2 regions of the Bradyrhizobium sp. A5 genome follow, and region 2 is predicted to be linked to the other one. Evidence: riboswitches for the same ligand, from Rfam matches in the RefSeq annotation. Region 2 holds a riboswitch; the other holds the start of a gene.

Region 1 (4,410 bases), 1.2 Mb from region 2:
CCGATGACAGATCTTGAGGACAGGCTGGAACGGTTCGAGACGCTCACCGCCGAATGCGAGCTGATCACCAAGCTCGCCACCGACAGCACCAAGCGCGAGTTCTATCTGAAGCTGGCGGAGCAGTATCGCCAGCTGGCGCTCGATATGCGGCAGGCGATTGCGACCAAGACTGCTGCAACCAAGACTGCGGCTTGAGGTCGAGCTTAACGTAAGCCTCGGACATGCAAACCGCTGCATGATGCGTGGAACCATTACGGGGCCGCGCAGCTGAAAGCCGTTCTTAACGTTTGGCGCGCATTCTTGACGCGCGGAGACGCTTGCTGCGTTTGTCCGTTGTGGGAATGCCGCGGCTCGTTGCGATGCAACGCCCCTCGGGAATGTCGTTCAATCGTGCCTGATAGGGCAATCCCATGCGCCTCCTTGCGGTGATCATCCTCGCGCTGATGACAGCGGCCTGCAACCAGGAGCAGGACATCACCGGCTCGACCCCGGTCTGCGCGATGCGGACCTACAGCTCCTACAATCCCCGCGACATCAATCAATGCGTTGCGGCCTGCAAGGCGTGCGACCACGGCAACACCGTCACCTGCTCGACGTCCTGCACGCTCAAGGGTGCGCGCTGAGCCGCCTCGATTCCCCGGGGCAGGACTGACGGTGCCCCGGCACCGGAACGATTGCGTCGGATCATCATTAGAACAGGCAGGCAGGACACGGAGTCCAATGGAATGGGGATGCTCGATCCCGGTCGGTTTCTGGTGTCGTGCTCGCATTGCGAGGCCTGGCCGATGGCGGCCAATGTGAAACGCGCCAGCTGGTCGGCATCCCCGCACGAGGTCCGCTTCATGTGCCCGCGCTGCCGCCGCGAGGAGACCGCCATCATCTCCGCTTCCGGGCAGCTGATGCCGATCAAGCGCGCTGACATCCCGACGCACGACGTGGCCGTGGCCCAATCCCAAGGCCCAGCGGTCAAGAGGGCGAGCGTAGCGCGCCCGTTTAAGGGCTGATCCCGTTTTGGAACCCGGGCGACGCCCGGGCGTTTCTGCCTCGACATCAACGCATCGAGGCCGTGCGAATGATCAGCGAACATTTCGACACCCGCACACGGATCAACATGAAGCTGGCGCTGGACCGGGTCTGCCGCAATCGCCCCGCTGGCGAGGACCATGGCTTCCGCAGGTCGGTCGCCGAGAAGATCATCCGCTGCGCGCTGACGGGCCGTACCGGCATCGGTCAACTCGTCGATGCCGGCGAGCGGGCGATGGTGCGGACGCGCCTCGAAACCGAACCGGCCTGATTGCGCCAGCTCAATCTTCGGTGCGGGACTTCGGTGCTTACGCAATCGGCCAATTGACTCCCCGCTTGCCCGGCCCGTAGATTGCTACGTGACGGTTCTCCTCACGGAGATCAAAAGGGAACGTGGTGCGGGAATGTCCCAACTCCGGGATTGTCTCAATGCCATGGCTGCCCCCGCAACTGTAAGCGGTGAATCTCTCGTCATGTGCCACTGGGAATCTCGGTCCCGGGAAGGCGACGCAGAGGTAACGACCCGCGAGCCAGGAGACCTGCCGTCAGCCGTGGTCACACGCGAAGATGTCGGTCGGGGAGTACAGACATTGGCTTCATCGGAGCAATCCATCGCTCCGCGGTGAAACCTCGTTCGCTGTGACGTGCCACTGACGTCACACCGAGGTTACAACTGTGTCCCGTATTGTCTCTGCCGCCAGGCGCCTCAGCGCCGGCCTGTTCGCGACCACTTCCCTTTATTCGCTCGATCCATCGCTCGCCCGCGCGCAGCAAGCCGTCGCCGAGCAGTTGCCGCCGATCGAAGTTACCAGGCCCGACGATCCGAACCGCACGCGCGCCCGGGCCACTGGCGACGGCGACACGACGCGGCGCGCGCCCGCGAATGCCGCCCGGAGCGGAGCGCCGGCAGCCGGTTCCTCCGGTGCCGCCAGTGAGGCCGTCGCCGGCACCGGCGGCATTGTCGGGGCCGCCACGACCGTAATCACGGCGGCGGACATCGCGCATGCGCCGTCGCAGACGCTCGCCGAGATCATTGCGGTGCAAGTCCCGGGCGCCCAGATCACGACGCTCTACGGCGGCCCGGTCGCCGCGAAGACCGGCGTCGATTTGCGCGGCTTCGGCGCCTTTGCCACCGCCAACACGCTGGTGCTGGTCAACGGCCGGCGGCTGAACGACATCGACATGGCGCAGGTGGACCTCTCCACCATCCCGCTCAATTCGATCGAGCGCGTCGAGATCACGCGCGGCAATTCCGGCGCGGTGCTCTACGGCGACAATGCGGTCGGCGGCGTGATCAACATCGTCACCAGAAACGGCGTCGACGGACCGCCGGTGGCCGCGCGCATCGAGGCCGGCTTCGGCTCGTTCAACGCCAGGCTTGGCAATTTCTCGACGTCGCTCAATTCCGGGCCGTGGTCGACTTCGTTCTACGGCAATGCCGTCAGCACCGACGGCTACCGCGACAACAATCGCTATGTCCAGAAGAACGGCGTCGGCAATCTCAATTACACGACATCAGGCCTGACCGCTTTCCTGACCGTGACAGGCGACGATCAGGAACTGCGGTTGCCGGGCGGCCGCACCGTCGATCCCTCCATCGGCGTCGACGAACTCGCCAGCAACCGAAGGGGGACCAGCACCCCCTTCAACTACGCCAACCAGCAAGGCTTCAGCACCACCGCGGGCTTCACCAAGACCCTGGTCAACGGCGTCGATCTCATCGTCGATGGCGGCGTGCGCGACAAGAAGCAGCAGAGCGCGTTCTTTGCAAGCCCAGCGCCGGTGCCCGCGTTCTTCACGTCGACCTATGTCGACGCGGATCTGAGGACCTGGTCGATCACGCCGCGGCTCAGCGTGAAGAGCCTGCTGCTGGGATTGCCGTCGCAGCTGTTGACCGGCATCGACTATTACGATGCGAGCTTTCAGCAGAACCGCGGTGCCGGGCAGGGGCTCGCGTCCTGGCACAATTACGACCTCAGGCAGCAGACGGTTGCGGGCTATTTCCAGCACACACTGGGCGTGGCGCCGACCACCGAATTGTCCTTCGGCGCGCGGGTGCAGAACGTCAGCCTTTCGGCCCGCGACAAGTTCGATCCGGCAGCCCCGTTCAACGCCGACGTCGGCGCGCTCCCGCTCAGCAGCAATGAGACCCAATACGCGCTGCATCTCGGTGCCGAGCATCGCCTCAACGACACGGTCTCGTTGTTCGGCCGTGCCGCGCGCGCGTTCCGCACGCCCGACGTCGACGAGCGCGTGTCGTCAGGTCCGTCGTTCGACCCCTTCAGCTTTGCTGCGATCCCGCAGACGTTCCAGCTCAAGACCCAGACCTCGCAGGATGTCGAGGGCGGGCTGCGCATCAAGGCAGGCGGGCTGCAATTGCAGAGCAGTCTCTATCTGATGGACCTTAGCAACGAGATCCATTTCAACCCCATCCTGTTCTACAACACCAATCTCGATCCGACCCGCCGCTACGGCTCGGAGACTAGTCTGTCCTATCGCGTCAACGATGCCCTGCTGCTGCGTTCCGCCATGGCGGTCACGCGGGCCGTGTTCCGCGAAGGCGTATGGGCCGGCAACGACGTGCCGCTGGTGTCGCGCTACACCGCCAGTGCGGGTGTCACCTGGAACATCTGGCAGAACTATGTGGTGCTCGATGCCACCGCGCGGTTCTGGAGCGAGCGGCGCATGGACAACGACCAGGCCGGAACCCAGAAGCCGATTCCTGCCAACGGCACGATCGACCTCAAGCTCAGCGGACAGTACGAGCGCTATTTCTGGTCGCTGAGCGCCAACAATGTGCTGAACGCGCTCTACTACGACTATGCGATCGCAAGCACCTTCACTGACGGCCGCTTCAGCGCGTATCCGCTGCCCGGCCGCACTTACCTGCTCAAGGCCGGCGCCACGTTCTGACCTCGGGTGGGGCTGTCATATTCCATCAAATGTACTAGAGTTCAAACAGAAGGAGATCATCCATGGTTCTCGACATCCTGCCGTCTCACGGCGACCGTCTGCGGCTTCATCCGGTTGCGCCGCGCCTTGCGCCGATGTTCGGCTTTGTGCTGCTGACACTGTCATGCGCGCTGGCAAGCTTCGCGTTCGCCTGTGCCACGCCGTTCGCGGCTTTCGCCGTCGTCGCCGCGGCGATGCTGCCGCTGCGTCCGGCGCTGCTCGTCGTCACCGGCGCCTGGCTCGTGAACCAGAGCATCGGCTTTGGCGTGCTGCACTATCCCATCGATGGCAGCACCATCGCCTGGGGCCTTGTCATCGGCGCGGCTGCGCTTCTCGCGACCACGGCTGCGTCGAGCATCCTCCGCATGCTGCCGCAGGGCCGCACGCCGCTGATGCTGGCGCTCGCGCTGGTCGCCGCCTATGCGGTCTATGAGC
Region 2 (4,410 bases):
CGTGCTCAACCGCGTTGCCAGCCCGCGTCACGAAAATCTCGTGCGGCATGCGCTGCTCGAGGCCGGCATCACCGTGTTCGGCGCGCTGCCCCGTCATGCGGAGATCAGCCTGCCGAAGCGGCATCTCGGCCTGGTGCAGGCCGAGGAGCAGGCGGAGATCGGCACGCTGATCGACGAGGCGGCGCGCTTCGTCACCGAGCATGTCGATCTCGACGCGGCGCTGCGATCGGCCGCGGCCTGGTCACCGCAGCCTGCAATGAACGGCCTGAACGTAACGCCGCCCGGCCAGCGCATCGCGCTTGCGCGTGATGCCGCGTTCTCCTTCGTCTATCCGCACATGCTGGAAGCGTGGCGCGCGGCGGGCGCCGAAATCCTGCCGTTCTCGCCGCTGGCCGACGAGGCGCCTGACGCGAGTGCCGATGTGTGCTGGCTGCCCGGCGGCTATCCGGAGCTTCACGCCGGGACGATCGCCGCCAATGCGCGTTTTCGCAGCAGCTTGCGCGCCTTCGCCGAAACGCGGCCGGTGCACGGCGAATGCGGAGGCTATATGGTGCTGGGTGAAGGCCTCACCGACGCCGACGGCATCCGCCATGAGATGACGGGCCTGCTCGGCCTGGAGACGAGCTTTGCCAGGCGCCGCATGCATCTGGGCTATCGTCTCGCCGCGCTCGCTGCCCCGATGCCGGGGCATCAGGTTGGCGCGCGGCTGCGCGGCCACGAGTTCCACTATTCGACGATCGTGGCGCAGCCGGACACGCCGCTGGCGGTCGTGCACGATGCGACCGGTTCCGTCATTGCCGAGACCGGCTCGCGCCGCGGATACGCCACCGGCACGTTCTTCCATCTGATCGCGGAGGACCGGTGAGCGGTTTTGTCACTTTCATCTCCGCCGGCCCCGGCGATCCCGAGCTGCTCACGCTGAAGGGGGCCGCGCGGCTGCGCGAGGCCGACGTCGTGCTCTATGACGATCTCGCCTCCGGCGCGATCCTCGATCTGGCCCGGTCCGGTGCGAACCTCGTCGCGGTGGGAAAACGGGCAGGGCGGCCCTCGACAAAACAGCACCATGTCAACCGTCTGCTGGTCGACTATGCGGCGACCGGCGTCCGGATCGTTCGGCTGAAGTCCGGCGATGCCGGGATTTTCGGTCGCCTCGAGGAGGAGCTCAAGACGCTGCGCGAAGCCGGCATCGGCTACGAGATCATTCCCGGCGTCACCACCGCCTGCGTCGCTGCGGCGCATGCCGGCATTCCCCTGACCCGCCGCCACACCTCGCGCCGGGTGCAGTTCGTCACCGGGGCCGACGTCACCGGTGAGCTGCCGCAGACTCTCAACTGGGCGGCGCTGGCCGATCCCGAAGCGACCACCGTGGTCTATATGGGCCGCCGTACCTTTCCGGCGCTCGTCGCGAAATTGATCGAGCACGGTCTGGCGCCAGGCACTCCGGCGCTGTTCGCCGAATCTCTCGGGCGCCCCGATGAGCGGCTGGTCCGCACCACAATTGCCGAACTGGCGGAGCAGCTTGCGCGCGGCGGCGCGGCGTCGACGGCGTCCGTGATTCTGTTCGGTGCGCTCGCAGGGGATTACCCGTCATGATCGCCCCGGCCGCCGCTCGCCCCTTGACGCCGGCTCCGCGAAAGGGGCACACAGGAGATGCATGGTGCTCGACGCGGCGCAAAGCGCCGGAGCATAATCGGGAATGGGGGTGGGCGGACCCAGTTGCGGCGCCCCAAACCCCAGCCGCCCCCGCGACTGTAAGCGGTAAGGGACTCCGAACCGCCACTGGGCCGCAAGGCTCGGGAAGGCCGGAGAACCCAGTGAGCCGCGAGCCAGGAGACCGGCCGTGCGTGTTTTGAGGCCAACGCCGTCGGGTGTGACGGCAGGAAGGATCTGAGCCATGCATATCGAACCCGGGATCGTGACGGGCGCCAAGCTCGTGTTGAGTTACGCAACAGGCATCGCCGCCGGCGGTGTTGCGCTGAAGCTCGTGGTCGAGACCGCGCGTGAGCAGGGCGTCGGCTCGCTTGCGTTGCGCACCCTCGCCACCACCGCGCTCGTCTTCACCTTCTTCGAGATCCTGCCGCACTTCCCGGTCGGCGTCTCCGAGGTGCACTTCATTCTCGGCTCGACCTTGTTCCTGCTGTTCGGGGCGGCCCCCGCAGCTCTCGGCCTCGCCTTCGGTCTACTGTTCCAGGGCATCTTCTTCGAGCCGCCGGATTTGCCGCAATTCGGCATGAACGTCACCACGCTGCTGGTGCCGCTGTTCGCCATCCAGGCGATTGCAGCGCGGATCATTTCGCGCAACACCGCCTATGTCGATCTCAGCTATCGCCAGGCGCTGGCGCTTTCGACGACCTACCAGGCCGGTGTGATCGGCTGGGTCGCGTTCTGGGCGCTGTATGGCTCCGGCTTTGCCATGAGCAATCTCGCCAACATCGCGACCTTCGCGGCCTCCTATGCGCTCGTCATCGTGATCGAGCCGCTGGCCGATCTGGCGGTGCTGGCGCTGGCGAAGTCGTTGCGCGGCGTCACCGCTCCCGGCCTCGTCACCCCGCGCCTGCACAACGCGGCCTGAGAGACAAGCGAATGGGCGGCCATCGCGGTCGCCCTTCGCACTCGCGATGCTCACCCTCTCCCTGATAGGCATCGGTTGCGGCGATCCCGAGCAGCTCACGCGCGCCGCGATCCGTGCCATCAATGCGGCCGATCTCGTCCTGATCCCGCGCAAGGGGAGCGAGAAATCCGATCTCGCCGATCTCAGGCGGACGATCTGCGCGGATGTGCTGACCAACGACAAGACTGGGATCGCCGAGTTCGATCTTCCCGTGCGCGACGCCGGTGAAGCGGACTATCACAAGGGCGTGGACGATTGGCACGATGCGGTTGCCGCGACCTGGTCGCGGACGATCGCGAGCCATCTCGAAGGCGATGGCAAAGTCGCGCTGCTGATCTGGGGCGATCCCTCGCTGTACGATTCCTCGCTGCGGATTGCGCGGCGGCTCTCTCCCTTGCCGACAATTGAGGTCGTGCCCGGCATCACCTCGATCCAGGCGCTGTGCGCGGCGCATGCGCTGCCGCTCAACGACATCGGCGAGCCCTTTCTGGTCACGACGGGGCGCCGTCTGCGCGAAGGCGGCTGGCCGCAGGGCGTCGACACCGTGGTGGTGATGCTCGACGGCGGCAGCGCATTCCAGTCGCTCGATCCGGACGGCTTGCAGATCTGGTGGGGTGCCTATCTCGGCATGCCCGACCAGATCGTCATGTCCGGCGCGCTGGCTGAGATCGGCCCGCGCATTGTGGCCGCACGCCAGGAGGCGCGCGAGCGGCATGGCTGGATCATGGACAGCTACATTCTCAAGCGCAGGCCATAAGGCAAGCGAGGCAGCATGCTTCCCGAATGGGTCACTCAAAAATGCCTGGATGTCTCCGCGGTTCATCGCGAGGCGGCAATTGCGCGGCAGGCGCAACTGACCAAGCCGACCGGCGCGCTCGGCCGGCTGGAACAGCTCGCGATCGAGCTTGCAGGCCTGCAGGCGACCGAGCAGCCGCGCGCGGCGCGGGTGCCGATCATCGTCTTCGCCGGCGATCACGGCATCGTCGCGCGGGGCGTGTCGGCCTATCCGCAAGCCGTCACCATCGCGATGATGGCGAATTTTGCCTCCGGCGGCGCCGCGATCTCCGTGCTGGCGCGCGAGCTCGGCTCGAGCCTCGAGGTGGTCGATGCCGGCACGCTGACGCAGGGGGAGATGACGGGCGTCGTCACCGATAAGCCGCGCCATGGCACCCGCGATTTCAGCGTCGAAGCCGCGCTCACTGCCACCGAACTGGCGTTTGCCTTCGAAGCCGGCCAACGCGCGGTGGCGCGCGCCGGGGCCAGCCAGCCTGATCTGCTAATCTTCGGCGAGATGGGCATCGGTAACACCACGACATCGGCGGCGATTGCCGCGAGCCTTCTCGGCGTGAGCGCTGAGGAGATCGCGGGCAGCGGTACCGGCATCGATGCGGCCGGCCGCGCGCACAAGGCGCGCGTGATCGACGCTGCGATTGCGCGCCATGGCGTTGCCGGGGCCTCGCCCGAAAAAATTCTGTGCGCGGTGGGCGGACTCGAGATCGCAGCGATCTGCGGCGCGATCATTGCGGCAGCGCAACGCCGCATCCCGGTATTGATCGACGGATTCATCGTCTCGGTCGCGGCGCTGGCGGCGGCGCGGCTCAATCCGTCGTGCCAGCCGTTCCTGCTGCCGTCGCATCAATCGGCGGAGCAGGGGCATCGGCTGGTGCTGCGCGCGCTCGACGTGCAGCCGCTGATCAGCCTCGATCTCAGGCTCGGCGAGGGATCGGGCGCCGCCATCGCGCTGCCGCTGGTGCGGTCGGCCTGCGCGCTTCACAACGGCATGGCGACGTTCGCGCAGG

The links. A riboswitch is a leader RNA that binds a small molecule or an ion and turns the genes downstream of it on or off. The one in region 2 is predicted to bind cobalamin.
Region 1: it holds a riboswitch for cobalamin, as region 2 does, so the genes downstream of both, WHZ77_RS16000 (TonB-dependent receptor) here and WHZ77_RS22065 (energy-coupling factor ABC transporter permease) in region 2, are expected to answer to the same signal.

The regions. Positions count from the first base shown of each region.
Region 1 is NZ_CP148990.1:3,346,269-3,350,678, forward strand. It holds gene WHZ77_RS15980 (hypothetical protein) at 4-195, shown strand; gene WHZ77_RS15985 (hypothetical protein) at 411-623, shown strand; gene WHZ77_RS15990 (hypothetical protein) at 726-1,004, shown strand; gene WHZ77_RS15995 (hypothetical protein) at 1,073-1,294, shown strand; cobalamin riboswitch at 1,370-1,585, shown strand; gene WHZ77_RS16000 (TonB-dependent receptor) at 1,699-3,936, shown strand; gene WHZ77_RS16005 (hypothetical protein) at 3,999-4,410, shown strand, end outside.
Region 2 is NZ_CP148990.1:4,581,610-4,586,019, reverse strand. It holds gene WHZ77_RS22075 (cobyrinate a,c-diamide synthase) at 1-865, shown strand, start outside; gene cobA (uroporphyrinogen-III C-methyltransferase) at 862-1,593, shown strand; cobalamin riboswitch at 1,639-1,858, shown strand; gene WHZ77_RS22065 (energy-coupling factor ABC transporter permease) at 1,895-2,572, shown strand; gene cobF (precorrin-6A synthase (deacetylating)) at 2,619-3,368, shown strand; gene cobT (nicotinate-nucleotide--dimethylbenzimidazole phosphoribosyltransferase) at 3,384-4,410, shown strand, end outside.